Regions from separate parts of the Massilia scottii genome, predicted to be linked through region 1. Evidence: predicted binding sites of a transcription regulator. Region 1 holds the regulator's gene; each other region holds the start of a gene.

What was found. The regulator HrcA, encoded in region 1, represses chaperone genes, less so after heat shock. The targets are predictions, from matches to a motif close to TTAGCACTCNNNNNNNNNGAGTGCTAA.
Region 2: the regulator HrcA is predicted to act here: its motif matches at 1,974-2,000, upstream of rpoH (RNA polymerase sigma factor RpoH).
Region 3: the regulator HrcA is predicted to act here: its motif matches at 3,540-3,566, upstream of groES (co-chaperone GroES).

The regions. Positions count from the first base shown of each region.
Region 1 covers NZ_JAVCWM010000015.1:93,171-100,679, forward strand. The annotation lists gene RBA41_RS20920 (barstar family protein) at 1-274, opposite strand, end outside; gene RBA41_RS20925 (ExbD/TolR family protein) at 261-698, opposite strand; gene RBA41_RS20930 (MotA/TolQ/ExbB proton channel family protein) at 709-1,365, opposite strand; gene dapB (4-hydroxy-tetrahydrodipicolinate reductase) at 1,374-2,183, opposite strand; gene RBA41_RS20940 (outer membrane protein assembly factor BamE) at 2,233-2,793, opposite strand; gene fur (ferric iron uptake transcriptional regulator) at 2,884-3,312, shown strand; gene hrcA (heat-inducible transcriptional repressor HrcA) at 3,343-4,359, opposite strand; gene RBA41_RS20955 (HAD family hydrolase) at 4,477-5,193, opposite strand; gene RBA41_RS20960 (hypothetical protein) at 5,441-6,049, shown strand; gene RBA41_RS20965 (hypothetical protein) at 6,100-6,729, shown strand; gene RBA41_RS20970 (serine hydrolase) at 6,907-7,509, opposite strand, start outside.
Region 2 covers NZ_JAVCWM010000006.1:136,019-143,527, forward strand. The annotation lists gene ftsX (permease-like cell division protein FtsX) at 1-292, shown strand, start outside; gene RBA41_RS10095 (Rpn family recombination-promoting nuclease/putative transposase) at 380-1,399, opposite strand; gene RBA41_RS10100 (hypothetical protein) at 1,522-1,671, opposite strand; gene rpoH (RNA polymerase sigma factor RpoH) at 2,126-3,025, shown strand; gene RBA41_RS10110 (PEP-CTERM sorting domain-containing protein) at 3,271-3,765, shown strand; gene RBA41_RS10115 (PEP-CTERM sorting domain-containing protein) at 3,946-4,680, shown strand; gene RBA41_RS10120 (hypothetical protein) at 4,823-5,248, shown strand; gene ggt (gamma-glutamyltransferase) at 5,255-7,003, shown strand; gene RBA41_RS10130 (RecQ family ATP-dependent DNA helicase) at 7,050-7,509, opposite strand, start outside.
Region 3 covers NZ_JAVCWM010000007.1:135,283-142,791, forward strand. The annotation lists gene RBA41_RS11825 (2-hydroxychromene-2-carboxylate isomerase) at 1-486, opposite strand, end outside; gene RBA41_RS11830 (OmpA family protein) at 886-1,323, shown strand; gene groL (chaperonin GroEL) at 1,414-3,060, opposite strand; gene groES (co-chaperone GroES) at 3,138-3,428, opposite strand; gene RBA41_RS11845 (DUF904 domain-containing protein) at 3,932-4,141, shown strand; gene RBA41_RS11850 (cell division protein ZapA) at 4,138-4,449, shown strand; RNA gene ssrS (6S RNA) at 4,494-4,674, shown strand; gene RBA41_RS11860 (EVE domain-containing protein) at 4,772-5,236, shown strand; gene RBA41_RS11865 (ATP-binding protein) at 5,300-7,509, shown strand, end outside.

The sequences.
Region 1 (7,509 bases):
CGTTGATGCCGGCGATGCAGAAGGTCATCTCTTCGAGCAGGTCGGGCACGCGCTCGCGCATCGATGCCGCATCCTTGACGACGATTTCCAGCACCTCGTTCGGTTTCAGCCGGAATTTGGTCATGCCGTCTTCGTCGCGCAGATAGCTCAGGCAATCGACCCAGGCATCCATCGTGTTGGCGTAAAACTCGGGAAACCCGAACGCCGCGCGGCTTTCGGAATGAAAGGTATCCCAGCCGAGGATCGAGGCACCATTGAGTTCAGCGCTGGCCATGTTGTTTCTCCTTTTTTGGATCGGTCACGAAGCCCAGCTTGCTCAGCCCACGGGACTGCGCCGCCGCCATGACCTGGGCCACGACTTCGTAACGGGTGTTTTTGTCTGCGCGCAGCTGCAGTTCGGGCTGCGGCGCCTGGCGCGCGGCCTGCAGCAGGCGCGCATCGAGTCCGGCCGCATCGACCTGCTGCTCGCCCCAATGCAGCACGCCGGCCGCATCGATGGCGATGGTGACCGTGTCCGGCTGCTGCTGCGCCGCCGCAGCCTGCGCGCGCGGCAGGTCGAGCTTGACCGCATGCGTGAACATGGGCGCGGTAATGATGAAAATGACGAGCAGCACCAGCATCACGTCGACCATCGGGGTCACGTTAATATCGCTCATCATCGACTGCTGGCGCGATGGATTGAAGCTGCCGAATGCCATGCCGTTCCCCTTATTTGCTGAAGTAGGAATGCAAATCGTGGGCAAATCCGTCGAGTTCGGCGAGGGTCAGCCGGTTCAGGCGGTTCAATCCGTTATACGCCAACACGGCGGGAATGGCCACCACCAGCCCGAAGCCGGTCATGATCAGGGCTTCCCCCACCGGCCCGGCGATCTTGTCGATCTGCACGATGCCGGCCGCGGGCACATTCGACAGCGCATGATAAATCCCCCACACCGTGCCCAGGAGCCCCACAAACGGGGCGGTGGCGCCGATCGAGGCCAGCACGGTCAGTCCGCTTTCGATGCGATGGGTGGCGCGCGTGATTTCCTGGCGCAGCACGCGGATGATCTGTTCATCCTTGCTCATTTCGCCGGCCAGGGTGGCGGCGCCACCGGCATGCGCCAGCCCTTGCGCGGGCAGCGGCACATAAATGCGCTCGCGGTCGGCCAGGCTCAGGAGGGCGATGCCGTCTTGCAGGCTGGGTGCGCCCCAGAAGGCGTCCAGCGCCGGCGCCGCGCGGCGCACGCGCCAAGTGCTGAGCGCCTTGGACAGGATGAAGAACCAGCTCACCAGCGACATCAGCATCAGCACGTACGCCACCGCGTGGCTGATCGCGTCGCCCTGTTCCCAGTAGCGCGCGACGCTGAAGTGATTGACCGGTGGCATGACGCCGCCTAGTCCTTGAGTGCCAGCACGTCCTGCATGTCGTACAAGCCGGTCGCCTTGTCGGCCAGGAAGCGGCAGGCGCGCAAGGCGCCGTGGGCGTAGCTGACCCGGCTGCTGGACTTGTGGCTGATTTCGATGCGCTCGCCGGTGCCGGCAAACAGCACGGTATGGTCGCCGATGATGTCGCCGCCGCGGATGGTGGCGAAGCCGATGGTCGACGGATCGCGCTCGCCGGTGACGCCTTCGCGCCCGTAGACGGCGCATTCCTTGAGGTCGCGCCCGAGCGCGTCGGCAATCACTTCGCCCATCTTCAGGGCGGTGCCGGACGGCGCATCGACCTTGTGGCGGTGGTGCGCTTCGACGATTTCGATGTCGTAGCCTTCGGCAAAGCTTTTGGCGGCCAGTTCGAGCAGCTTGAGGGTGACGTTCACGCCCACGCTCATATTGGGCGCGAACATGATCGCGGTTTTTTCGGCGGCGGCGGCGATCGCGGCCTTGCCGGCGTCATCAAAACCGGTGGTGCCGATGATCAGCTTGATGCCGTGGGCGGCGCAATATTCCAGATGCTTGAGCGTGCCTTCGGGACGGGTAAAATCGATCAGGAAGTCGGCCCCGGCCAGGCCGGCAGCCAGGTCCGATTCGATCCTGATGCCTCCCGGATGGCCGCCGAAGGCGCCGGCGTCCTGGCCGATCGACGGCGAACCGGCCAGGCCGAGCGCGCCGGCCAGCACCGCGTCGGGAGCGGCCGCGACCGCATCGACCAGCATCCGTCCCATGCGCCCGTCGGCGCCCGCTACTGCAATTTTCATCTGATTCATTGTGCCGACCCTCGTGCCGCCCGTGCGCTGGTGCTGTGTATTGAAAAACTTATTTGTTGATCTTGATCGAGGCCGAACCGGCTTCTTCCCGCTTCGGCGCTTCCTTGGCGGCCACCTTGGTCGGACCGGCGATACGGGCGATGTATTCCTTCTCGGTCGGCAGATTGCCGCCGTCGAATTTCTCGACCTTGTTGTCCTTGAAGTAGACCGTCACCCGGCTGCTGGTCAGCTCGCCATCGCCGCGCGCCAGATAGAAGGGGAAGTCCCAGCGGTCGGCGTGGAAGATGTCGGTCAGCAGCGGCGTACCGAGCAGGAACTTGACCTGTTCGCGGGTCTGGCCCACCTTGAGCTGGGTCAGCATTTCCTGCGAGATGAAGTTGCCTTGTTGAATGTCCGGACGATACGGCGAGAAAATCCACAGGAACTTCTGCAGCTTGCTGGCCTGGACGGTCTGGGCGCCGTCGCCGGGCGAGGCGTTCACCGGGACCACGGGATCCTTGGCGCCGCCGAACATGGCGCAGCCGGACAGGCTCAGAACGGCGCCGGCCAGGGCCGCCACGAGCGGGGCGCGCAAGCTAAAACGGTGCAAAACGGCAGTATCGACAGGCATAGAGGACCTCAAATCGTTGTACGGAAGCCTAGGCACCTCCGTCTAAAACGCTATATGATAAAGCACTACGCCAATATACGAGTAACAAACATGAGTAACAATCCTAGCGACCTCAAAGCCAGCGGCCTGAAAGCCACCCTGCCCCGTCTGAAAATCCTCGAGATTTTCCAGAACAGCGAGGTGCGCCACCTGACAGCGGAAGATGTTTACAAGATTTTGCTGACCGATAATATGGATGTCGGCCTGGCCACCGTGTACCGCGTACTGACCCAGTTCGAGCAGGCCGGCCTGCTCAACCGCAACCATTTTGAAACCGGCAAGGCGATTTTCGAGCTCAACGCCGGTTCGCACCACGATCACCTGGTGTGCCTCGACTGCGGCCGCGTGGAAGAGTTCTACGACGAAGAAATCGAATCGCGCCAGCACAAGGTGGCGGTCGAGCGCGGCTTCAAGATTGCCGAGCACGCGCTGGCGATTTACGGCAACTGCGTCAAGCCTGCCTGCCCCCACAAAACCTGATCCCGGCCTGATGCCGGCAACGCGCGCCGCCTAGGAGTGGCTGAGCGCGTTCGACAGCAGCTTGGCCGTGATGTCCACGATCGGAATGACGCGCTCGTACGCCATGCGGGTCGGCCCGATCACGCCCAGGGTGCCGACGATCTTGCCGTTGACCTCGTACGGTGCCGTGACCACGCTCATTTCATCCATCGGCACCAGGTTCGATTCGCCGCCGATGAAGATCTGCACGCCGGTTGCTTTGCTCGAGACGTCCAGCAGCTGCATCAGCCCGGTTTTTTGCTCGAACATGTCGAACATCTGGCGCAGCGACGTCATGTTCGACGACAGGTCCGACACGCTGAGCAGGTTGCGCTCGCCGGAAATGACCATGTCGTCCGACTGGTCGGCCATCGCTTCGCTGCCGGCCTCGACCGCGGCCTGCATCAGGCTGCCCATATCGTCGCGCAACTGGCGCAATTCGCTGGTCAGGCGCGTGCGCACGTCGTCGAACGACAGGCCGCCGTAATTCTGGTTGATGTAATTGGCCGAGCGCACCAGCTGGGCCGGGGTGTAATCGGCCTCGGTCAGCAGCAGGCGGTTTTGCACGTCGCCGCGCGGATCGACGATCACCAGCAGGATGCGCTTTTCGGACAAACGCAAGAATTCGATCTGCTGGAACACCGATTCGCGCCGCGGGCTGAGCACCACGCCGGCGAACTGCGACAGCGACGACAGCATTTGCGCCGCGTTGGCGATCATCTTTTGCGGCTGCTGGGCCGGCAGGCGCAGCCGCCCGTCGACCGCGTGCTCGTCCAGGTGTTGTACAGTTAATAAGGTATCGACAAAGATGCGGTAGCCGCGCGGGGTCGGAATGCGTCCGGCCGAGGTGTGCGGACTGGCCACATACCCCAGCTCTTCCAGGTCGGCCATGATGTTGCGGATGGTCGCGGGCGAGAGGTCGAGTCCGGAAATCTTCGACAGCGCGCGCGACCCGACCGGCTGGCCGTCGGCGATGTACCGTTCGACCAGGGCTTTGAGCAGCGTTTGCGCACGGGTATCGAGTTGCATGATTCTAGGTGGGGTGCAGTAAGGACAAAGACAAGGGCAAGCACAAGTGCTGATCCCCTTATTATGCACGTTCGCAGGCGCGGTGTGCAGTAATGTCGACTGCGCGTCCCGGCCGCCTCAATCGTGCTCGCGCTTGAGCCAGTCGAGCAGCTCGTCGAAACTGCGGCAGATGGCGTCCGGCACCACGCCGTGTTCGAGGTGGCGCGCACTGCCGGTGCGGTTGAGCCAGACCGCGCGCAGCCCGGCGCGCTGGGCGCCCTGCACGTCGAGCAGCACGTCGTCGCCGACGTACACGCAATCGGCCGGGTCGACCCCGAGTTCCTCGCAGGCGGCCAGGAAGATGGCCGCGTCCGGCTTGGCGCGGCCGAACTGGCTGGCCGCCACCGACACCTTGAAATGGTGCGACAGGCCGATCGCCTGCAAATCGGCATTGCCGTTGGTAACCGATCCGAGCAGGGAGCGGCCTTTCAGGCGCAGCAGGCCGGGCACCACGTCGTCATAGGGAATGACGGCATTGCGCGCCGCATAGAAATGGACCATGGCCTGCTCGACCTTGGCGGCGTCTTCGCCGGCCGCCTCGAACGCCGACAGCAGGCCGGCGCGGCGCAGCGCGCCCAGGTCGAGCTCGAACTCGGGCTGCTGGGCCAACAGGGCCAGGCGCGCCTGGCGCAGGGCGTCGATGGTGAAGCGCTCGGCCACGCGCGGCGCGTTGCTGTGCAGCCAGGTGTGCAGGGTTTGCTCGGCCTGCAAAATGACCGGGGCGATCGGCCACAGGGTATCGTCCAGGTCGAACAGGATGGCTTTGGGCCAGGCGCGGCGCGGCGTGGTGCTCATGTTCTGGCTCGGTAGTGGGTCAGGTTCCAGCATAACGAGGGCGGCGCCGAAAATCAATCGTCGCGCCTGCCGGTGTGTCAAGGCGCGCCAAGGCGGCGCGCCAAGGCGACGCGCCAAGGCGACGCCTTACACACCGATACAAGGCAATGAGCCGCCGCGTTAACAAATGCACTAAAATGACGTCCACATCAGGCTGTCCATCGGCGGCCCAGCCTTCCCACCTTACCGCATTCGTTTTGGAGAAAGTATGAAAAATCTGTACCTGCGTTCCGCCGTGGCACTGTCGTGCGCGCTGAGTCTTGCCGCTTGCGGCGGCGACGATGATGGCACCGTGCAGCTGGGCGGCGCCGTGACGAATGTGACCGTGTCCGGTCTGGTGCTGCAAAACAAGGGCGGCCCGGATCTCAAGATCGAACCGGACGCCACCGGCTTCGTGTTTCCAGACCTGATCGCCAACAATACCGAATTCGACATCACCGTCAAGTCGCCACCATCGAACGCCACCTGCAGCGTGGAAAACGGCAAGGGCAAGTCGAGCGTGTACGGCGTCGGCCGGATCATCGTGCGCTGCACCCTGATTCCGCACGACCTTAAAGGCAAGATCACCGGCCTGACGAGCGGCCCGCTGGTCATCATCAACGGCGATCATCGCCTGAGTATTCCCGCCAACAACACCGAATTCAACATGACCCAGCTGGCTGAAAATAAAAAAGACAAGCTCGGCCAGGTCGGCGAAACCCTGGCCTACGGCGTGAGCGTGCTGCAACAGCCGCCGGGCCTGACTTGCCGGATTGACAACGCCGTCGGCACGATGGGCAAAGCCGACGTCGACAACATCCTCATCACCTGCAACTGATCCCGGCAGCCGCCCCTGCGCGGGTGGCGCCCTTTCCTCTGGAGAATTCTATGAAGTTATCCGTCCTGCGCCATTCGCTGCTGCTGGCCCTCGTCGTGGGCCTGTCCGCTTGCGGCGGCAAAGCGACCTTCCCTGTCGAAGGCAAAATTGAAGGCCTGAAGTATTCCGGCCTGGTAATGAGTAACGTCGGCATGCAAGACCTGACGGTCGAGGCCAAGGCCACCAGTTTCCGCTTCCCCAACACGATCGAATACGGCGTACCCTACGATGTCCAGGTCAAGAAAAGTGCTGATCACCAGAAGTGCACATGGGAGAATGGCAAGGACACCGCCGGGCGCCAGGCTTCCATCAACGTGATTGTCAAGTGCACCGACAACGCCTTTTCGATCGGCGGCGCGGTCAACGTGATCGGCGCCGACGGCCAGTCCCGTCCCTATACGGGCGACGGCCTGGTGCTGATCAACGGCAGCAACGACAGATACCCCATGCCCAAGGATGCCAAGGCGTACAAATTCGCCGGGGCGATCCCCTACGGTACCAGCTACGGCGTCTCGGTGCTGACCCAGCCGGACGGCGGCAAGTATGTTTGCACGGTCGAGCGCGCCGTTGGCGTCATGGGCGAGGGCGCGAAGGGCGATGCCGACGTCACCGACATCGACGTGACCTGCCGCGAAAAATAAGGCGGGCGGGGATGCTGAAGGTGATATTTGCAAAAGCTATAACTGATATTACAAAGATAAATTGGCTTGATATGCTGTAGCGCAGCATAATTGCACCTGTCTCCTCCAACTCTCCTCAAAAAGAATTGGATTTCAAGCCCGCTTCACAGCGGGCTTTTTTTTGTCCTGATTTTCGCGCTACTTCTTTTCCAGCGCTTTCAAGTGGTCCGCCGCATTGCGGTTTTCCGGATTCAGTTCCAGCGAACGCCGGTAATGGCGGATCGCCAGCGCATGGTCATCAAGGGCTTGGTACGCTTCGGCCAGGCTGTCATGGGCATTGGCGCTGTCCGGATACAGGCGCGTAGCCAGGCCGAGTACCGCAATGGCCGGCTTGAGCTGCTTGCGCGACAGCAGGCGGTAGCCCCAGCCGTTCAGGCTGCCCTCGGACGGGTTCGGCACCCCATATTGCTGCGTCACCTGCCGCAGTGTCGCGTCGATATCATCGAAACCGCCGCGGCCGGTCTGCTCGCGCAAGCGAAACAGGGCATATCCGCCGCCGGTGGCGCGCAGGCCCTTCACATAAAATCCCGCCACGGTGTCGATCATCTGATCCGGCTGGGCGCCGGCCAGGTTGGTCAGGATAATCACCGCCAGGTCGTCGTCGGGATACATATAGAAGGCCGAACGCCCGCCCCCGATGCCCGCCACCGCCCGGTGCGGCTGTTCGCCGCGGCGGATCGCCGGCCAGCCCATCGCCCACGGTGCCGGCCGCCCATCGGCGAAGGACGATGGCGTCCACAT
Region 2 (7,509 bases), on a different contig from region 1:
AATCGCCGTGAGCAAACTGATCGGCGCGACCGACGGCTTCATCCACCGTCCCTTCTATTACACCGGGGGTCTGCTGGGCTTGTGCGCCGGCGGCGTGGCGCTGGGCGCGGTGACCTTGTCGCTGCAGCCGCTCAATACGGCCATCGGCGAGTTCGCGCGCCTGTACGGCTCGTCCTTCCAGCTGGCGCCGCTCAATCCGGTGGCGATGGGCGTGCTGCTGGCGGTGAGCGCCGCGCTCGGCCTGGCCGGGGCGGTGCTGTCGGTGCGCAGGCACCTGGCGCGCCTGCGCTAGGGCGGAAATGTCGCCAGTGAGGATCTGCCTGGCCTGAATCACGCGCCTCACGGCGCGACCGCCGGCCTCGCTCATGCCATGGCCGGACTAAGTGGATGCCGCGCCATCGTCAAACACCGCCTGCAAGCTGGGCGTACTGAGACTGCGCTCGAACCACTGTTCAAGCTCTGCCTGAGTGGCCCGGGCGATACGCTGCGCTGCCGGCGCCGGCAAGTCGCCGAACCGGCTGCGCAACAGGCTGCCCAGCATCCCGCGAAGGGCAATGACTTGCCCTTCCGCCTTGCCTTCCGCCTTGCCGTCTTCCTTGGCCTTCTCCGCCAACGCGAATCCCTTTTGAAAGCCGATCTCCTCGAGCTGCTCGGCCCAAGTTGCAAGTTTGTCTCCCATGTCAGCATCCTCCTGCGCGCTATCAACCATGAACAATCCGGAATTGCCGGTTGCGCGCGCCAGCAAACCGTTCACCCACACCTGGACCGAGCGCCGCAGGCTGGCCTGGGGCGCTTCCTTGAACCACGTCGCCAGCGCAGGCAAGACCTTCGTTGAGACATCGGGAAAGAGTGAAAGTTCAAGCCGGAACAGCAGCGCCAGCAAGCTGGCATTCGCTTCCAGCGCCGTCCTGTCCAGGCGCTGCTGGTCGATCAGTACGTAGCGCTGGGTTGGCTGGAATGCCGCCAGCTCGGCGGGCGCTTGCATGAGGAGCCCGGCCAGCTCCGTGCTGGCGCTCCAGTGCGGCGAGCCGTTGTAGAACACCAGCGGCAGCACCGGCGGCAACAGCAAGCCAGGGGACAATTCGTGGCGCTTGACCAGGTCCTGGTACAGTAAACCAATGTAGGTTTGCATGCGCAATGCCATCCAGCGGTCCACGCCGGATTGGCATTCGAGCAGGATGTACACGTACAAAAACTGCTGGCCGACCCGCACGCGCCAGACAATGTCATCCTGGCGCGCCGACAGGTGCTCGCTCACATACGCCGGATTGACCCGTTCGAACGCCGACAGCGCGACCTCGTCGAGCAGCTTGAAGGAAGTAAAATCCGTGATCAGTTCGCGCACCAGTTCCGGGTGGGCGAACAGCGAGCGGTATCCGAGGTCGTGAAGGGCGGGCATGGCGCATTGTAGCGAGCGTCCCTGCCCACCCTTTGCGCTGCCTCAGACGCGCGCGCCGGCGCTTGAGCGGCTCCCTTGCCTCTGTTTCCGCAATAAACCTCCCGTCCCGCCGGAGTAAGCGACTACTCATGATAACGGTGCCGGTGCCGCCGTCGAGCGTGTCGTTGTCCGGACAGAACGTCAATGCCGCCCTTTCCGTTCACCGCTTCCGGCGCGGCCCCGCCATACAGATAGTTGTCATTCTCGCCGCCAGCCATGATGATGGGATTCATGCTGCCTTTCGACAGCGGAGAGAGAGATGATGTTTTAACGAAAAGATTGCATTTTATCCATACGCGGCCCTGACTTTTTACGAGCGCATTGCGTGTGTAAACGAACAGAGGCGGCCGCCATGATCGGCGACACTGGGACCGGACGCAAATACTGCGCCGGTGCAAACGCATGGCGATCCGGCGCACCGCAAATTTGATCTGTATCAAGGCTCAAATAGTAGCCTCCACTAGAGTGAAATCTGCAAATTTATGGTTGCCTTGAAGTAATAACATTTCGCTATCACTGCCATAAATTCTCGGCATTGGCACTCAACACGAGAGAGTGCTAATATAGGGTCTTGCATGGCGGGGAATCCCCGAAGCCACCGCTGGCATCAGACCGCAACAGCCGCCCCGGACCCGCATCCGGCCCGGGCATTTGATGATGCAGCACAGACACTCTACGAGGAAATACATGATGACGTTGTCCGCACAATCCGCATTGGTTCCGACCGGCAATCGTGCTTTAGGACTCGGTTTCACCGGCAATCTGGGCAATATCGACGCCTATATCTCGGCGGTGAACCGCCTGCCGATGCTGACCCACGAGGAAGAGATTTCCCTGGCACAGCGCCTGCAAAAGAATAACGATCTCGCCGCCGCGCAGGAGCTGGTGCTGTCGCACCTGCGGCTGGTGGTGTCGATCGCGCGCGGCTACCTCGGCTACGGCCTGCCGCACGCCGATTTGATTCAAGAAGGCAATATCGGCCTGATGAAGGCGGTCAAGCGTTTCGATCCGGACCAGGGCGTGCGCCTCGTGTCGTACGCCATGCACTGGATCAAGGCCGAAATGCATGAGTACATCCTGAAGAACTGGCGCCTGGTCAAGGTCGCCACGACCAAGGCCCAGCGCAAGCTGTTCTTCAACCTGCGCAGCAACAAGCAGGGCCTGGACGCCATGACCCCGACCCAGATCGATGCGCTGGCCAAGCTGCTCGACGTCAAGCGCGAAGAAGTGATCGAGATGGAAACGCGCCTGTCGGGCCGCGACATCGCGCTCGAAGCGCCGACCGACGACGAAGATGACAAGTTCTCGCCGATCGCCTACCTGTCGTCGGACCTGTCCGAGCCGACCAAGGTGCTCGAAGCCGAACAGGTCACGCGATTGCAATCCGAAGGGCTGGAAACGGCGCTGGGCAAGCTCGACGCCCGTTCGCGCCGCATTGTCGAAGCGCGCTGGCTGGCCAACGACGACGGTTCCGGTGCCACCCTGCACGCGCTGGCGGACGAATTCGGCGTCTCCGCCGAGCGCATTCGCCAGATCGAAAGCGCTGCCCTGAAGAAAATGAAAGGCGCGTTGTCGGCTTATATCTGAGCCCGCGCACGCCTGGCGCCCCCGCGCCGATGCCGCCTGGTGTAGACTAGGCGGCATTTTTTTCGTCGGTACACATCGTCAAGCTTGTACAAGTCAATACACTTGATTACATATTTATAATGCGAGTTTGACGTATCATGCATACCGTGCCGGTGTCTGAGCGCGGCAACAACATGGGCCCCGAGCGCTGCCCCGCGCGCCGTCACCGCCTTTTTCACAGCTAAACATGAATAGGTAGTCTGCAAATGAAATACTTAACATGGACGCGAAGCCTGGCCGCCCTGCTGCTGGCGCCCGGCCTGGCCGGCGCCGCGCCGGCCCTGATCGAGTCCCCCACCCTGAATAACGTCAGCAAACGAACCGCGTACCACGCCGGCATCGAGCTGGCCGACAACCGCGTTCTCGGCCAGCTCGGCCTGGGCGACGTCGGGCGCGCCATGCACCTGCGTCCCGCCGACGCGCTGCTCGGCGATGTCGACCTGGGCGGCGCCATCAGCGCCTATGCCAACGGCAATGTGGCGTCATGGGGCGGATCGGACGCGCGCCACAGCTACCCGGAAGTGCGCGCCAGCTATGCCAAGCAAGCGCGCAGCAGCTTCGGCGCCGCCAATGCGCGGCCGAGCGTGGCCTCGCAGTCGGTCCCGGAACCGGAAACCTATGTCATGCTCGCCGTCGGCGTGGCCGTCATCGTCCTCACGCGCGGCACCCGCAAGCGCCTGCAGGACAGCCTCGACACATAAACCGGCCCGGCCGCCGTCCCCCGCGGCTGGCGGCCGGCGTTGCTGTTCCCGCACAGTATCGCTCCCAATACATTTCTTACAATGTTGTTCTATGATCTTCGGCTTTCCCTCGATTATGATGGCAAGCCTGGAAGCGCCGTTGCGGCGTTCGTCGACGTGACATGAAAAGGAATGGGACCAATGAACTTGTTTAAATTGCAGATGAGCGCCGCCGCGCTGGCTTTTGTGTCCGCCACGGCATCGGCCGCGCCGACCGTGATCGAGGCAACCGGCTTCACTTTCACCAACCCTGATTCGGCCGTGGCCGACGTGCTCGTATCCGACGTGGACGGCGCGACCACGATCCGTTTCAGCGATTTTGCCAGCAGCATGGCCGGCACTACCAGCGATGCCGACGGCAACGCTTACTCCGCCGACATGACGTTTGCCGTGCGTTCCGGCTATCAGGTCACCGGCTATTCCTTCTCGGGCACCTTCGTCGGCACCCTCGACACCGCCGTGCCGCCGGACGGCCTGGCAGGCGCCGGGACGGCCAGCAACCGTGCTTCGGTCAGCCTGTTCGCCAGCGGCGCGAACGACTGGAACGGCAGCCACTCCCGCAGCGTCAACAAGCTCAACGGCAACGAATCCTTCGTGTTCAGCGCCGCCAACCTGACGCTCAGGGACATGCTCACCATGTCATTGAACAGCAGCATGACCATGTTCGCCTCCCCGGCGGTCTGGACCACGCCCGATGGCGTCGTCCACCGCCAGGATTCGTGGGCTGGCCTGAGCGTGCTCAACCCGACCCTGACCGTCTACACCACCGCCGTGCCGGAACCGGAAACCTACGCCATGCTGGCGCTCGGCCTGGCCGTGATCGGCCTGACCCGCCGCACCCGCCGCCGCCTGCAGGACAGCGTGGCGCAAGCATAATTGCCGGGGCGGCCAGGCCGGCCCTTCCTTTGCCGACGGGCATGCACGGTGCCCCAGCGCGCCGGCTCGTCAATTGCGCGGCCACACAGTGGCGAAATTGATATGATCTATGATCGGCTTTCCCACTAATGAGGAGCCCATCATGATCAAGCTGATTTTCGCGTTCGCCGCCGCCTGGGTGTTTACCGGGTGCACCGCCGCGCCAATGAAGGAAACATCGATGCACCGAAAATACGACGGCACCATTTCCTTGCTGCCGCAGACCAGCACCACCGTGGCGCCCGACGCCACCCTGCGCTTCGACCGCATCGACGACAGCCGCTGTCCGCCCGACGTGCGCTGCATCACCGCCGGCAAGATTGTCTACCACTTCACCCTGATCTTTCCGCTCGGGGCCGAGCCTTTTGCGCTCGAACCGGCCGCGCCGGCCTACACATCGACGCAGCAGCCCAATCTGGTCATCGCCCTGGCCACCGACCCGCCGGCCCCGCTGCCAACCAATGTGCCGCCGGGCCCGCCGCAAGCGGTGACCCTGACCATCAGCCAACCTGCCCCCGAAAGCCGATAAGACGACATGACTCACGCCGCCCGCCGCCTCGCCCTCGCCTGTTCCATCGTCCTCATCATTCCCCTGGGCCAGGCCAGGACCCCGGTGGCAAGCGGCACCGGCGGCGCCGTCGCCACCATCAGCGAACAGGCGTCGCAGTCGGCCATGGCCATCCTCGACAAGGGCGGCAATGCGATCGACGCCGCCGTCGCCGCGGCCGCCACCCTGGGCGTGACCGATCCCTACAGCTGCGGCATCGGCGGCGGCGGCTTCATGATGATCTACCTGGCCAGGGACAAGCGCGTGATCACGGTCGATCACCGCGAAACAGCGCCGGCCAGCGTCACGCCCACGGTATTCCAGGAAAACGGCAAGGACAGCGACTTCGGCGCCACGCTCGCCAGCGGCGCCTCGGTCGGCGTGCCCGGCACCGTGCGCGGCTGGCACGAAGCGCTCAGCCGCTACGGCACCATGTCGTTCAAACAAGTGCTCGCGCCGGCCATCGGCGTGGCCACCAAGGGCTTCGAGGTGAGCGAAAATTTCCACCGCATGAGCGCCGAGAACCAGAAAAAGTTCCAGCTTTTCAGCAGCAGCAGCGCCCTGTTCCTGAAAAACGGCAAGCCGCTGGCGGTCGGCAGCGTGCTGAAAAATCCGGGCATGGCCAAGGCCTACCGCGAAATCGGCGCCCAGGGCCAGAGAGCCTTTTACCAGGGCCCGATCGCGCGCGCCATCGTCGAGGCGGTGGGCAAGCCGCCGGTGGCCGCCGGCGTGCGCGTGCGCGCCGGCGCCATCACCCTGGCCGACCTGGCCAACTACGAAGCGCGCATCCGCCAGCCGGTGAAAACCACCTACCGCGGCTACGAGGTGTACGGCATGCCCCTGCCGAGCAGCGGCGGCATCGCCATCGGCGAAGCGCTCAACCTGCTCGAAGGCCACAACCTCAAGAGCCTGCCGCGCGCCAGCGCCGAGCACCTGTACATGGAAGCGAGCCGCCTGGCCTTTGCCGACCGCAACGCCTACCTGGCCGATCCCGAATATGTCGACGCACCGGTGGCCGGCCTGCTCAGCAAGGATTACGCGGCGCGCCGGCGCACCCAGATGAATGCCGAGCGCGCCGGACCGAAGGTGCTGGCGGGCGACCCGTATCCGTTCCAGAACGACCCCAGCGTGCCGCAGCGTCCGCAGGCTGCGCGCCTGCTGGCCGACAACGCCCACACCACGCACCTGACCGTCTCCGACAAGGACGGCAATGTGGTGGCCTACACCTTCACCATCGAATCATGGGGCGGCAGCGGCATCGTGGTGCCGGGCTACGGCTTTTTGCTCAATAACGAAATGACCGATTTCGATTTCAGCGGCCCGCACCCGAACGTGCCCGAGGCCGGCAAGCGCCCGCGCAGCAGCATGGCGCCGACGATCGTGCTCAAAGGCGGCAAGCCGGCCTTCACGGTCGGCAGCCCGGGCGGCGCGACCATCATCACCACGGTGCTGCAAACCATCGTCAACCACGTCGACTTCGGCATGCCGATGGACAAGGCCATCAATGCCCCGCGCCTGAGCCAGCGCAACGATGCGGCCACCGACGCCGAGCCGGGCTTCGCCGGCAGCGCGCAGGCGCTGGCCCTGGAAAAACTCGGCTACAAGTGGCGCGCCAAACCGGAAGAAATCGGCGCGGCGAACGCCATCGTGTTCAATGCCGACGGCACCGTGACGGCGGTGAGCGAAGGCAAGCGCCACGGCGTGGGCAGCGCGCTGGTGCAGAAAAGCGCCAACTGAAGAGCATGCCGCCGATGCCGCGGCGGCGCTCGGCTTGAGCCCGGCATCAAACGTCGAAGACCAGTTCGGGCAGCACCACTTCCCACTCGCCGCAACGGGCCAGGTGGCGGAACTCGGGGTCGCCGTCTTGCGCCTGACGCACCAGGATGGCCGCCACGCGGCCCGCGATCCAGCGCAGATTGGCTGGCGGTTTGAACGCCCTGGCCAGTTGCCCCACCACCACGCCAGCGGGCGTGACCAGTTCCCACCTGGTTTTGCCAAGGCGCAGCTGCAGCGGGTCGTCGATGCGCAGCGCGGCAATGGCGCGGTGGACGGGATCGCCCTGCGCCATCCGGCCGGCGAAGCCGATGTCGACATCTTGCAGCGTGAGCTGCAGATAGCGCCGCCGCAAGGCGCCCCGGCTGGCGTCCATCGCCAGCGGCGCCCGGCGCAGCAGGCATGGCGCGTCGGGCAGTTGATCGAGCAGGCTGGCCGGCCGGCCGCGCGCGGGCGCAAAGCGCGCCAGG
Region 3 (7,509 bases), on a different contig from region 1:
GTCGCGCATGGCCAGCTTGTTTTCGTCGGTGCCGGCGCCGGCGATCAGGGCGGCGGCGTCCAGGCCCAGCGCGGTGAGCACCTCGCCGACCAGGGCCGCGTCATCGATCTCGCGGTCCTCGACGAAATTGCATTGCATGATGCGGCGGCAAAACGCGCCGATCCACGCTTCGCCGGCACCAAGCAGGGCGACGCGCAGCGGCAGCAGCGCGCGCCGCGGAAAGGTGCCCGGCTGCGTCCACGGCAAGCCGTATTTATCGCACTGGCGCTGCATGTCGCGCCACACGTAGGCGCCTTTTTCCTTTTGCAGCACGAACGGCGACGTGGTCCAGCCCAGCGTCTTGAACACGGGCCCCAGCAAAAATGGCTTCCACAGCACGCGCACGCCCTGCGCGGCGGCCAGCGCCTCGATACGCATGGTACTCAGATAGCTGTAATTGCTGCCGAAATCGAACCAGAATTCGATCTGCGGATCATTGGTAAGCATGGCGTCTCCCTGCACGGTTAATCGTAAATCACGAGGCAGCGCGCTTCGATGCTCACGCGCGGCGGCACGCCGGGCGGCGTCGTAGTTCTGCCATGGCTGGCCGGGCGGCGGTTCGCAGGCATCGTTGAACGGGCTGGCGGCCGGCGGATGCATGTAGGCCAGCGTGGCTTGGATAGATGCTCATGCGCCGCCCGACCGCCACGAAACCGCGCAGCGGCTCCATCCTGGCCGCCAGGGGAACCAGAGAATCCACCATGCGCGCTCCTCATGCAAAACGCCAGCATACCAGCGCCCGCCGCCAGGGATGGCATTCCTACCCGGACCGGAGCATATAGCTTGTCAATCAGGCAAGTTCGCGTTACAGTCGTCGCTCCACTTCACTCGGGGAAGGTGTTTGCTATGCGGCACATTTTGACCGCGCTTGCGGTTTGCATGGCGTGTGCGCTGCCGGCCATCGTGCGCGCCGAACCGGCCAAGGTCCAGTTCGCGACCGAAGTATTTTTCGACAGCGGCAGCGCGCGCCTGTCGGCCGATGCGGTATCGATTCTCGACCAGGTGGTCAGCAAGAGCAGCGAACTCGAGCCGGAGTTGATCATGGCCATCGGCCACACCGATGCGCTGCTCAGCGACGCCAGGGCCCAGACGCTGTCGGTCCAGCGCGCCGAAGCGGTAAAAAAATACCTGGCCGACAAAGGATTCGAGCGCATCCGCATCTACACCGAAGGCAAGGCCAAGCGCCTGCCCGTCGCCGGCAACGACACGCGCGAAGGGCGCGCCCGCAATAACCGGGTCGAGGTGCAGCTGGTGGGGCCGCGCGCCGGAGCCGCCGAGCACTAATATACAGACGTAAAAAAGCCTGCAAGGCGCGGACCTTGCAGGCTGTTCGGTGACAGCGGAGGCGGACCAGCCGCGCTCCGTATCAGGCAATTACATCATGCCGTCCATGCCACCCATGCCGCCCATGCCACCCATGCCGCCCATGCCGCCAGCTGGCTTGTCTTCAGCCAGTTCGCATACCATGGCGTCGGTGGTGAGCATCAGGCCAGCGATCGAGGCTGCGTTTTGCAGTGCCGAACGGGTGACTTTCGCTGGATCCAGAACACCCATTTCGACCATGTCGCCGTAGGTGCCGTTCGCTGCGTTGTAACCGTAGTTGCCGGTGCCGGCCAACACTGCTGCAACAACCACCGACGATTCTTCGCCAGCGTTTTGAACGATCATGCGCAGTGGCTCTTCCATGGCGCGCAGGACGATCTTGATGCCGGCTTCCTGGTCAGGATTGTCGCCCTTGACCTTGATGTTGGCACGAGCGCGCAGCAAGGCAACGCCGCCGCCAGGAACGATGCCTTCTTCCACGGCAGCGCGGGTTGCGTGCAGTGCATCTTCAACGCGTGCTTTCTTTTCTTTCATTTCGACTTCGGTGGCTGCGCCAACCTTGATCACTGCAACGCCGCCTGCCAGCTTGGCAACGCGCTCTTGCAGTTTTTCACGGTCGTAGTCCGAAGTTGCTTCTTCGATCTGGACGCGCACTTGCTTGACGCGCGCTTCGATCGCTTCCGCCTGGCCGGCACCGTCGATGATGATGGTGTTTTCCTTGCCCACTTCAACGCGCTTGGCTTGGCCGAGTTCTGCCAGGGTGACCTTTTCCAGGGTCAGGCCGACTTCTTCAGCGATCACCTGGCCGCCGGTCAGGACAGCGATGTCTTCCAGCATGGCCTTGCGACGGTCGCCGAAGCCTGGGGCTTTGACTGCGCAGGTTTTCAGGATGCCGCGGATGTTGTTCACAACCAGGGTGGCCAGTGCTTCGCCTTCGATGTCTTCCGCGATGATCAGCAGTGGACGGCCGGCTTTGGCGACTTGTTCCAGGATCGGCAGCAGATCGCGGATGTTCGAGATCTTCTTGTCGCACAGCAGGACGAACGGGCTATCCTGGATGGCAACTTGCTTGTCCGGGTTGTTGATGAAGTACGGCGACAGGTAGCCGCGGTCGAACTGCATGCCTTCGACGATGTCGAGTTCGTCGTTCAGGGACTTGCCGTCTTCAACGGTGATAACGCCTTCCTTGCCGACTTTTTCCATCGCTTCAGCGATGCGCTCGCCGATCGAGTAGTCCGAGTTGGCGGAGATCGCGCCAACCTGGGCGATTTCCTTGGTGGTGGTGCATGGCTTGGCGATCTTGGCCAGCTCTTCGACGGTGGCGGCAACTGCCTTGTCGATGCCGCGCTTCAGATCCATCGGGTTCATGCCGGCGGCAACGAACTTCATGCCTTCGCGCACGATGGCTTGTGCCAGCACGGTCGCGGTGGTGGTGCCGTCGCCGGCGTTGTCGCTGGTGCGGGAAGCAACTTCCTTGACCATTTGCGCGCCCATGTTCATGAGCTTGTCTTTGAGTTCGATTTCCTTGGCGACCGATACACCGTCCTTGGTGACGGTCGGCGCGCCGAACGAGCGCTCGAGCACCACGTTGCGGCCTTTCGGGCCCAGGGTGACTTTGACTGCGTTGGCCAGGATATTGACGCCTTCAACCATTTTGGCGCGCGCTGCGTCGCCGAATACTACATCTTTAGCTGCCATGTTTATTTTCTCCGTTGTGCGTAGATTTCTATCGCGTGGAATTCTTAATGAAAGGTCGTGCGCGGACTAGTTGAGAATCACTTGACCAGGACGGCCATGATGTCTTCTTCACGCATCACCAGCAGCTCTTCGCCGTCGACTTTGACGGTTTGGCCGGAGTATTTGCCGAACAAGACGCGGTCGCCGACTTTCACTTCCAGCGCGCGTACTTTGCCGTCATCCTGGACTTTACCGTTGCCGACAGCCAAGATTTCGCCTTGATCCGGTTTTTCAGCAGCTGCGTCAGGAATGATGAGGCCGGACGCAGTTTTGGTTTCCTGGTCGAGACGCTTGACGATAACGCGATCGTGCAATGGGCGAAGGTTCATGCAAAACTCCTTAATATTCAGTGGTTTAGTAGCTATTGGTCAGGACCGCCACAGGCGTTCCCGGTGTTTCAACATGTCTCGCGGTGTTGCCGCGGAGACTAGAAAGAGTTGTTAGCACTCTCTACTAACGAGTGCTAATTATAGGGACGGTCAAGGTGTTTTTCAAGGCGTCCTGTTGACTATTTAACAGACGAGCTTGATCTGGCGCAAACCGCGGGCCCGCCGCGGCGCCTTAAACTGGAGAGATCTCAACGGTGCGCGCTGGTGCGGTTACGGCATGCGGCGGATATGCCGGCGCGACTTCCGGTTTGCGCTCCGTGGGAAAAGGCGGTGATGAATCGGCCCGGCCGCGGCCGATTCGGCCGGGCGCTATTACATCCCCTTACATCAATCGTCCACCCCTGTTACTGATTCGGTTGACGGACTTTCCTTCACACCCCTATAGTTACGGGATGATTTCTGAATTCGACGAACTATCCGACAAAATTGACCGGCTTGCCGCGTTGACCCTCTCACTTCGCAGCGAGAACGCGCAACTGCGCCAGACCAATGCCGAACTGCGCCAGTCGAACATGGCGCTGTGCGCCGAAAACGAGGAATGCGTGGGGCGCATGCACGAAGTGCAGCGCCGGCTCGAAACCTTGCTCTCGCAAATGCCCGATCCGAACGCACCGGCTGCGCCGCTTGTACAGCATGATGAGGTTGCACAATGACCGAGCTCAATGTCACCATCATGGGAAGCGCGTACCGCCTCATGTGCAAGGAGGGCGAGGAGCGCACCTTGCTGGAAGCGGTGAGCTATCTTGACGGGAAAATGTGCGGCTTGCGCGATTCGGGCAAGGTCAAGGGAAATGATCGCATCGCCGTCATGGCCGCGCTCAGCGTGGCCGCTGAATTCCTGTCGGTGAAAACGCCGCAAGGACCGCTTTCCGAAATGTCGATTTTGGAAGTCAAGCAGAAACTCGGCGACATGCACACGGTCCTCGATAACGCCCTGACCCCCCAGGAAAATCTGTTCTGAGGCTAATTTCGTTTGACATGACGGCACATCGGAGTAAACTCCGTCTCACCCTGCGGTGTTCGCGATTGCCATATATTCCTTGAACCATTTATGTGCACCGGTTGCGGAATTTTGTTCGATGGGAGTGAGCGTCGCTTGTCCGACGAACCCGAAATTGGACTAACTGCGACCACCTTGAACCATTAGGTTCGGGATGCCGGCAAAAACGGCACAGGCGGGGCTCTGATTTTCATAAGCGGTTGCAAGCATTCGGTGCGCAACCGTTTTTTTATGGGCGCGCGCTTTTGTCCGCCAATGGCGACGCGCCGATGGAGTGGCATACATGGCTTATTGGTTGATGAAGTCCGAACCGGACGAAGTGAGTATCGACGACGTGCTGGCCGCGCCCGATCGCACGCTGGCCTGGTTCGGCGTGCGTAATTACCAGGCGCGCAATTTCCTGCGCGACGCCATGCGCGAAGGCGACCTGGTGCTGTTCTACCATTCCAGCTGCGCCGAGCCGGGCATCGCCGGCATCGTCGAGGTGTGCTCGAACGCTTATCCGGACGCCACCCAGTTCGACCCTGCCAGTCCGTATTACGACCCCAAGGCCACCCGCGAACAGCCGCGCTGGATCAGCGTCGACGTGCGCGCCGTGCGCAAGACCGCGCTGCTGAGCCTGAAAGAGCTGCGCACCATTCCCGCGCTGGCCGGCATGCGCCTGCTGGCCAAGGGCAGCCGCCTGTCGGTCATGCCGGTCGAGCCGCACGAATGGCATGTCATCGACGCCTTGCTCGGCCGGACTTAGCAAGCTGTACCTTATCGGCAACAGGGTGTGCCGCGGCCGGGGCGGCAATGCTATGGTGTATTCATGCCCCCCGAAAACAGCGAACGTCCGCGCTACCGGTTCCGTGCCAGCCATATCGCTTCGCTGTTTGGCGGGTTTCTGGTGCTGGCCATCCTTGCCTCGCTTGGCGCAGCCAGCTGGACAGCGCGCGAACAGACCATCAAGGAATGGCGCAAGCAACTGAGCAATCTGTCGCTGGTGCTGGCCGAACACATCGGGCAGCAAGTGACATCCGCATCCCTGGTCCTCGACAGCGTCGCCGATTCGGTGCAGACCGCCGGGGCCGACAGCGATGCCAGCTTGCGCGATCGCATGAGCAGCCAGGCCGTGTTTCTGAGCATGCGCGACAAGGTGCGCGGCCTGCCCCAGGTGGACGTGGTCACCATCGTCGCGGCCAATGGCGACGTGGTCAATTTCACCCGCTCCTGGCCGGCGCCCGCCATCAACCTGGCCGACCGCGATTACTTCACGGCGCATCTGCGCAATCCCGGGCAGGGCATGTTTTTCAGCAAGCCGGTGCGCAACAAGGGTAACGGCGAGTGGACCTTTTACCTGAGCCGCCGCCTGAATGGCCCCAGGGGCGAATTTATCGGCATTGTGCTGGCCGGTTTCTCCTGCGCCTCGCTGAGCGACTTTTACCAGCGCATCACGCTCGGCGAGGGCGCCAGCATTTCGCTGTACCGGCGCGACTTTACCCTGCTGGCGCGCTGGCCCCACGTCGATGCGCTGATGGGCCAGATCAACCGGGGCGGCTCGTCCTACCAGGTGATCGAGCAGATGCACAAAAGCGATGACGTGATCCTGACCTCGGCGCCGCGCTTCTCGCAGGATCGCAAGAACGTCACGCGCCTGGGCGCGCCGCGCCTGGTGGAGAATTACCCGCTGATCGTCAACCTCACCATCACCGAAACGCTGATGCTGGCGCGCTGGCGTGAATTCAATGAAGCCCGCATCCTGCTGGCGGCGCTGGCCAGCCTGGCGGTGGCGGGCGCGTCCGTGGTGCTGTTGCGCCTGTTGCAGCGGCGCGAACGCGACCTCGCGCTGACCCGCCACCTGATGGACAAGGCCGATGCCGCCAACCGCGCCAAGTCCGACTTCCTGGCCATGATGAGCCATGAAGTGCGTACCCCGCTGACCGCGATCATCGGGTTTGCCGAGCTGCTGGGCACGGCGGACGAGCCCGCGCAGCGCGGCGAAGCCGGCCAGGTGATCCTGCGCAATGGCCAGCATCTGCTCAGCGTGATCAACGATATCCTCGACATCGCCAAGATCGAGGCCGGCCGGCTCGGCCTCGAGCAGGTGGCGTTTTCCCCGGTCCAGATCGTTGCCGAGATCGACTCCATGATGGGTGCCCAGGCGCACAGCAAAGGCATCGGCTTTGGCGCGCGGGTGCGCTATCCGTTTCCGGCGCAGGTGGTGGGCGATCCGACGCGCTGGAAGCAGATTTTGTTCAACCTGTGCAGCAATGCCATCAAGTTCACCGAACTGGGCGGCGTGGAGCTGGACTTATGGTACGAGGACGACCCGGCGCGGCTGGTGTGCAAGGTGCTCGACACCGGCATCGGCATGTCGCCGCAGCAGTGCGCCAGACTGTTCGCGCCTTTCCAGCAAGCCGGCCTGGATACGACGCGCAAGTATGGCGGCACCGGGCTCGGCTTGTATCTGGTGCAGCAGCTGGCCACCAGGATGGGCGGCGCGGTCCAGGTGTCGAGCGAGCCGGGCCAGGGCTCGGCGTTCGAGGTGGGCATTCTGGCGCGCGCGCAGGACGGCACGCCCTGGCTGGCCGGCGCGGCGCCGCCGGCGTCGCCCGCCGCCGCCGCCGCGGGGGCGCCGCCGGCCTTGCACGGGCGCGTGCTGCTGGCCGAGGATGGGCCGGACAACCGGGCCCTGATCGGCGCCTTCCTGAGCCGCCTGGGGGTGCACTGCGAGATGGCCGAGAACGGCGCGCGCGCGGTCGAGATGGCCCTGGCCGGCAGCTTCGACCTGATCCTGATGGATATCCAGATGCCGCTCATGGATGGGGTGACGGCGACCGAACTGCTGCGCGCGGCCGGGGTGGGGATCCCGGTGGTGGCGCTGACCGCCAATATCATGACCGAGGATGTGGCACGCTACCTGGCGGCGGGCTGCTCGCACTGCGTGGGCAAACCGATCGATTTCACGGCCCTGGGCCTGTTGCTGGCGCAACTGCTGCCGGCCGTGCCGGCAGCGCCGGCCCCGGCCATGTCGCCGGC